One region of the Actinoplanes sp. CA-252034 genome, then DNA from elsewhere that is predicted to be linked to it. Evidence: riboswitches for the same ligand, from Rfam matches in the RefSeq annotation. Region 1 holds a riboswitch; each other region holds the start of a gene.
What was found. A riboswitch is a leader RNA that binds a small molecule or an ion and turns the genes downstream of it on or off. The one in region 1 is predicted to bind cobalamin.
Positions count from the first base shown of each region.

Region 1 (2,252 bases):
GCGCCCTTGCGCCGCCCGCCCTGATTGACCGCCGCCACACCCGCGTCGAGCGTCTTCAGGAACGGCACGATGCCGTTCGACTTCCCGTTCGTGCCGCGAATCAGCGCGCCCCGGCCACGGATCCGCGACCACGCGATCCCGATGCCGCCGGAGAACTTCGACAGTTTCGCGACCTGGTGATAACGCTCGTAGATGGAGTCGAGCTCGTCCATCGGCGAGTCGACCAGGAAACACGACGACATCTGCGTGTGCCGGGTTCCGGAGTTGAACAGCGTCGGTGAGCTGGGCAGATACGCCAGCGACGACATCAGTCGGTAGAAGCCGATCGCCTCACGCGCGTCCTGGGAGAGCCCGCACGCGACGCGCAGCAGCCAGTACTGCGGGGTCTCCACGACCAGGCGTTCCTGCGGATGGCGCAGCAGGTAGCGGTCGGCGACCGTCCGCAGACCGAAGTACTCGAACCGCAGGTCACCGGAGAGATCCACGGCGTCGTCGAGCTTGCGGGCGTTACCGGCCACGAAGGCCGCGGTCTCGTCGCCGATCAGTCCGAGGCCGTGCGCGTAGCGGATCGACTGGCTGAAACTCGCGACACCCTGCCCCCGGACCTCCTTGTCGACATACGCCACCAGCAGTCGCGCCGCGAGCTTCGAGTACTGCGGCTCCTCACCGATCAGCTCGGCAGCCGTCTGGATGGAGAGTTTGTCCAGCTCGGCGGTGGTCGCTCCGTCGTACAGCCCGCTGATGGTCTTGGTCGCCACCCGCAGGGGGTCGACCTCGTCGAGGTCGGCGACCCACAACTCCACCGCACGAACGATCTTGTTGACGTCGACCGGCTCCAGATCGCCGTTTCTCTTGCGCACCTGCATCGCGTGCCGGCGTTGTTCCGGCACGGCCGTCTGCTGCGGCGTGATCGTCATGCCCTCTCCTCGCGAGCTGGGCGCGCGGGGGCAGACACCATCGGTCCCCGGCCAGGCGGGGCCCTGCGGCGTCGGCCGTCCCACGCGGCCTTCGACCGCCGCACACCACGGTGGCGTGCGGCGCGCTGGCAGGTCTTCGGACTCGTGGGCACGGCGTGACGCCACCTACTGGCCGTCGCTTCCCAGGCTCGTGCGAGCCCAGTGCTTCTGTGACGGCGGTCGTTCCCACTCACCGCTGCGGGGCAGTCCCGGTTTCCCACCGGGTTCCCTGTTGCCTCGGGCAGGCCGAATGCCGACCTGTCCGAACCAGCTGCGGGAGACACCATATATGGGCGGCTTCCCAATCTCCTAACCCAACATGGTGTGTTGACCTTGTCACTTCTCCGCGGTGTCGGATTCACGCCGCAGCGCCCGTGGTGGCCACCGCCTCGAGAGCAACCCCGCCGAAGATCCGATGGCCGCCGCCTGTTCGGGCTGCGAGGTGGTCGCCGTCGACCCGGCCGCCGCCCGGGACGCGGCCTCCGGAAAGGTCGTCAAACCGATCCCGACTTTCGGGTAGACATTGATCCATGACATACCCACCACCGCGGTATCACGGGATCACCGGAGAGAAGAGCGCCCTTCACCGGCCCGCCGGCACGCCGCCCGACTTCGTTTACCCGAACAACGGGACCCGGGTCCACCACCTGTCGACCGGGGCTTCCACGGGCGGGCTCTTCGGCCTCTACCGGTGGGAGTGCGGGCCCGGCGTCACCGGCCCCGAGCCCCACTTCCACCGTACGATCAGCGAGTCGTTCTACATCCTCTCCGGTGTCATGAGCATCTACAACGGCGAGAAGTGGATCGAAGCGGAGCCGAACGACTGGGTGCACGTGCCGATCGGCGGGATCCACGCATTCAAGAACCGGTCCGGCGCGCCCGTGTCGATGCTGCTGCACTTCTCCCCCGGAGCACCGCGGGAAAGCTATTTCGAGGGCATCGCGCACCTCGACGAGATGACCGAGCAGGAACGCACCGAGTTCTATCTCAAGCACGACAACATCTGGCTGGACTGACCGTTTTCCGGGCTCCCTCCGGCGGGGAGCCCGGACCGGCGCCGGTCGATTAGGGTCGGGGCATGACGTCAGTCCTCGACACCGGTGTCTTCGATTCGCTGCGCCTCGACGCCGTGCCCGACCAGGAGGCGCTGCGCCGGGTCTACGACCTTCCCAGCGAAGCCGCCGTGCGCAAGCAGATGACCGAGCTCACCGAGCAGACCCGCCAGTTGATCGCCTGCTCGTCGCTGGTCCTGGTCGCCAGCGTCGACGCCGCGGGCAACTGTGACGTCTCCCCGCG
Region 1 is NZ_CP191846.1:3,730,775-3,733,026, reverse strand. Features, by position in the region: gene ACQPZW_RS16800 (ribonucleoside-diphosphate reductase subunit alpha) at 1-917, opposite strand, end outside; cobalamin riboswitch at 1,028-1,243, opposite strand; gene ACQPZW_RS16795 (hypothetical protein) at 1,306-1,476, shown strand; gene ACQPZW_RS16790 (cupin domain-containing protein) at 1,487-1,972, shown strand; gene ACQPZW_RS16785 (MSMEG_1061 family FMN-dependent PPOX-type flavoprotein) at 2,035-2,252, shown strand, end outside.

Region 2 (2,252 bases), 5.4 Mb from region 1:
TCGGCGAGCGCCGCCAGCAGGGCGACCGTCGAGGCCGGGGTGTCCAGGCCGACCGCGTTGCCGATCCGGGAGTGCTTGGTCGGATAGGCCGACAGCATCAGCGCGATCCGCCGGTCGGCCGGCGGGACGTGCCGCAGCCGGGCGTGCGCCACCGCGATCCCGGCGACCCGTGAGGACCGCTCGGGGTCGGCCACGTAGACCGACAACCCGTCCTCGTCGATCTCCTTGAACGAGAACGGCACCGTGATGATCCGCCCGTCGAACTCGGGGATCGCCACCTGCGTCGCCGCGTCCAGCGGGGTGAGCCCGTCGTCGCTGGCCTCCCAGGCGGCCCGCGAGCTGGTCAGGCACAGGCCCTGCAGGATCGGCACGTCGAGGTCGGCGAGGACGCCGACGTCCCACGCCTCGTCGTCGCCACCGGCGCTCGCCGTGGCCGGCCGGGTGCCGCCCGCCGCGAGCACGGTCACCACCAGCGCGTCCGCCTTGCGCAGCTCGGCCAGCAGCTCCGGCGGGGCGGTCCGCAGCGAGGCCGTGAAGATCGGCAGCGCACGACCGCCCTCGGCCTCGATCGCCCGGCACAGCGCGTCGACGAACGCGGTGTTGCCGGCCATGTGGTGGGCGCGATAGTAGAGCACCGCGACCGTCTCCCGGCCGCCCTCGGACGCCTCGCGTGGCAGGAGCCCCCACTGTGGGGTCTCGACCGCCGGCGCGAACCCGTTGCCGGTCAGCAGCACCGTGTCGGAGAGGAAGTCGTGCAGCGACGCCAGGTTCTCCCCGCCGCCCTGTGCCAGGTAGACGTGCGCGTCGGCGGCGACACCGGCCGGCACCGTGGACAGTCTCATCAACTCGGCGTCGGGCGCCTGCTCACCACCGAGGACGACGACCGGCAGACCGCTCGCGAGCAGCGCGTCGAGGCCCTCCTCCCAGGCCCGGCGGCCACCGAGGATGCGCACCACGACGAGATCGACCCCGTCGAGCAGGGCCGGCAGGTCGGCGACGGCGGTGCGGGCCGGGTTGGCCGGGCGCCATGCCGAACTGCTGGCCCGGGCGCTGAGCAGGTCGGTGTCGGATGTCGACAGCAGCAGGAACACGCGCGCACTCCCCCTCGGGGTCCGCGCCCCGGGTAGACGGACATGACGGCGACCGGAGTTCCTGGCTCCCAGAGAATCCCCTGGTGACAGTGGCGGGACCGCGCCGGACTCGCACCGGCTTCCTCCGCGGCGTCGCCGCTCGTTGGCCCCTAACCATTCCGAACCCCGGTGTCCCGCGTCAAGGCGGAACGGTCGCTGTGACGCTCCCGACCCACCGCACGACGGAGGTGAATTCCTGTCGGGGGTCGGCCGTAGTATCCGGGCCATGACTCCCCGTTCGTCCGACACCGACGCCTGTCCCGGCGCGCTGCGGCTGCACGCCGCGGCCGACGGCATGCTGGCCCGGGTCCGGCTGCCAGGGGGGATGCTGTCCGGCGCTCAGCTGCGCTCGCTCCGCGAGCTGGCCGAGGAGTTCGGCGACGGCTGCCTGGAGCTGACCTCGCGAGCAAACCTGCAGCTCAGAGCTTTACAGCCAGGCGATGCGCCGACGTTGGCGGCCCGGTTGCGGTCGGCGGCCCTGCTGCCTTCGATCACCCATGACAACGTACGGAACATCGCGGCCCCGCCTCTTCCAGGATTGCCTCTGCGCGTTCTCGTAGGACGGCTGGACCTCGCGATCCAGGCTGACGCCGCCCTGGCCGCGCTGCCCGGCAAGTTCCTCTTCGCCATCGGCCGGGTCGCGCTCGCCGCCGACGTGGCCGCAGTCCCCGTCGCCCCGCGCCACACCACGCCGCACCCACGCCCCGCCGAGCCCGGCTTCGTCCCGCCGCTCCCACGCCCGGCCTCGCCCGGCAGTGGGAGCTCGGGTGTGGCGGTCGGCGACGACGGCGATGGGCTGTTCGTCATCCGGTTCGCCGGGCACGACACCGGCCTGCGTGTCGGGTTCGACGATGTGGCGTCCACGCTCGTGGCCGCCGCCCACGCGTTCCTGGCCGAGCGGGAGGCGCAGCGGTCCGGCAGCGCGGCGGCCTGGCGGCTGCGTGAGCTCGCCCACGGCCCGGCACGTGTGTCGGACCGGGTCGCTGCGGCGCTCGGCCTGACGCCTGTGCCGGTCGAGGTGGCGACACCGGTCGATGCTCCAGAGCCGGGTGACCTGATCGGGGTGCTGCCCCAGGACGACGGGCTCGCCGCGGTGGCCGCGCTGGTGCCGTTGGGGCGGCT
Region 2 is NZ_CP191846.1:9,153,234-9,155,485, forward strand. Features, by position in the region: gene cobN (cobaltochelatase subunit CobN) at 1-1,091, opposite strand, end outside; cobalamin riboswitch at 1,127-1,252, opposite strand; gene ACQPZW_RS41295 (hypothetical protein) at 1,357-2,252, shown strand, end outside.
Region 2: linked by a shared signal. The riboswitch ahead of cobN (cobaltochelatase subunit CobN) and the one ahead of ACQPZW_RS16800 (ribonucleoside-diphosphate reductase subunit alpha) in region 1 are both predicted to bind cobalamin.

Region 3 (2,252 bases), 1.4 Mb from region 1:
GCGACGAGCCAGGGCCGGTCGTGGGGGAAGAGGCGTGGCAGGAGTGTGTCGGAGTGTTTCAGGGCGAGGGCGGCGTTGCGGCCGGCTTCGTCGAGGGGGTCGTCGCCGCCGAACACGGCCCGGCGTAGTGCGGGGGTGTGTCCGGCGGCGATGAGCCGTAGTCCGGTCATGCGGCGGGGACGGTCGCCTTCTGCCGGGCGGGGGTGAGCAGGCCGGCGAAGGTGATGCCGAGGGCGGTCCAGAGGATGGTCTGGGTGCCCAGTGACGAGATCCGGAAGTCCCACAGCAGGGTGGCCGGGAAGTCGTCGGGGACTTCGTGGAAGGTCGGTAGGAGTGTGTAGGCGATGCCGACGACGATGATGAAGGCGGCGGTGCCGGCGGCGGCGCGGCGCCACAGGTGGGTCTGGGTGCGGGCGGCGAGGACGGCGGCCCAGACGGCGACGAGGCCGAGGACCAGTACGGCCAGGTAGGCGGCGGTGCGCTGGTCGATGGTGTCGGGGTTGCCGACCGCCGGTGGGTTGGGTGGGTATTTGAGGTAGGGCACCAGGACTATGCCGGTGAGGGCGGCGGCGGCGAGGCCGAGGGCGGCCTGGGTGTCGCTGCCGGTGCGCAGGTGGCGGCGCAGCACGGTGTAGGCGGTGGCGAGGATGCCGCCGAGGGCGACGCCGTAGAGGCCGGTGGCCAGGAACAGGCCGACGGTGCTCTGGATGTCGCGGTCGACGAGGGGTTGCTCGGGGGTGTCGCCGGCGGGGGCGGCGGCCTCTTCGATGGCGATGGCCGCGTTGATGTGCGGTTCGCCGGTGAGGTAGGCGAAGCCGCCGGCGAGCAGGCCGGCGAAGAGGCCGGCCAGCAAGCCGCGGAGCAGGAGCTGGATGTAGCCGGGCCGGTGGTTCAGTGGCACGGGACACCGAGCAGGTGGCGGCCGTCGTGCATCAGCTCGTGCAGGTACATGCCGCTCTGGGAGAGGGCGCCCTGGTCGAAGGCGACGAGGTAGGCCAGCAGGAGCATGAGTCCGGTGAAGCCGGCTGCGGTGGCCAGGAGCTTGCCGGAGACCGCGGGCGTGGTGAGGGCTTGTGCCTTGGGCATGGTGGAGTGAACCTCCTACGGGATGACGCGTCCCGATCGATGGGGCCTGCGGCACGTGAGCGTCCTGACTCACCGGCCCTCTGGCTGAGGGCCCGTTCACAGTGGCGCGACCGCACCGGACTCTCACCGGTTTCCCTCACACACCGCAGATTGGCTGGTCTCAACCTAACGGCCGGGATGGCGGTGGCACAACCGGGCAGCGGTAGCATCCACGCCGGTCGCTGGGGTTCGGGGGTGGTTGCGGTGCGGTGGGTGGCGGCGCTCGTGGTGGGTGTGCTCGGTGGTGTGGTGGTACCGGTGATGCCGGCGGTGGCGGCGCCGTGTCTGGGTGCGGGCACGGTGACGGCGGGGGTGCCGGCGGAGTTGCGGGCGTATTCGCCGGAGCGGCTGGCGGGTTTGGCGACCGGTGCGGGGGTGCGGGTGGCGGTGGTCGATTCCGGTGTCGATGTGCGTAATCCGCAGCTCAAGGGTCGGGTGGCGGCGGGCCGGGATCTGTTGCACGGTGCGCCGGATGGGCGGCGGGACTGTGTCGGGCATGGGACGGCGGTGGCGGGGATCATCGCGGGTCTGCCGGATGCGGGTACGGGGGTGCGGGGTCTGGCGCCGGGGGCGACGATCGTTCCGGTTCGGGTGACCGAGGACACCGATACCAGGGGTCAGCAGCAGATTCCGCGGTCGCGGTCGAGTGCTGACGCGTTTGCCGAGGCGATCCGGTGGGCGGCGGGTGCCGGGGACGCTGACGTGATCAACATCTCGCTGGTGATGCCGGAGCCGGATCCGGCGGTGCGTGATGCGGTGGCCGCGGCGATCCGGGCCGGGGTGGTGGTGGTCGCGGCGGCGGGAAACGGTGGGGCTGACGCCGGGGTGGCGTATCCGGCTGGTTTCGCCGGTGTGGTCGGGGTCGGGGCGGTGGGGCAGGACGGGGTTCTGGCCGACTACTCGCAGCCGGGTGGTCACGTCGACATCGCGGCGTTCGGGGATCAGGTGACCGTGTTGTCGCCGGTTCGTGGTCACCGGGCGGTGCAGGGGACGAGTTTCGCGGCGCCGTATGTGTCGGCGACTGCGGCGTTGCTGCGCGAACGCTTTCCGGACGACAGTGCGCAGGAGATCGTGGACCGGCTGTTGCGGTCGGCGGATCCGGCGCCGGGTGGGGTTCGCAGCAGCCG
Region 3 is NZ_CP191846.1:5,165,604-5,167,855, reverse strand. Features, by position in the region: gene ACQPZW_RS23570 (histidine phosphatase family protein) at 1-170, opposite strand, end outside; gene ACQPZW_RS23565 (CbtA family protein) at 167-901, opposite strand; gene ACQPZW_RS23560 (CbtB domain-containing protein) at 892-1,086, opposite strand; adenosylcobalamin (AdoCbl) riboswitch at 1,095-1,248, opposite strand; gene ACQPZW_RS23555 (S8 family serine peptidase) at 1,321-2,252, shown strand, end outside.
Region 3: linked by a shared signal. The riboswitch ahead of ACQPZW_RS23560 (CbtB domain-containing protein) and the one ahead of ACQPZW_RS16800 (ribonucleoside-diphosphate reductase subunit alpha) in region 1 are both predicted to bind cobalamin.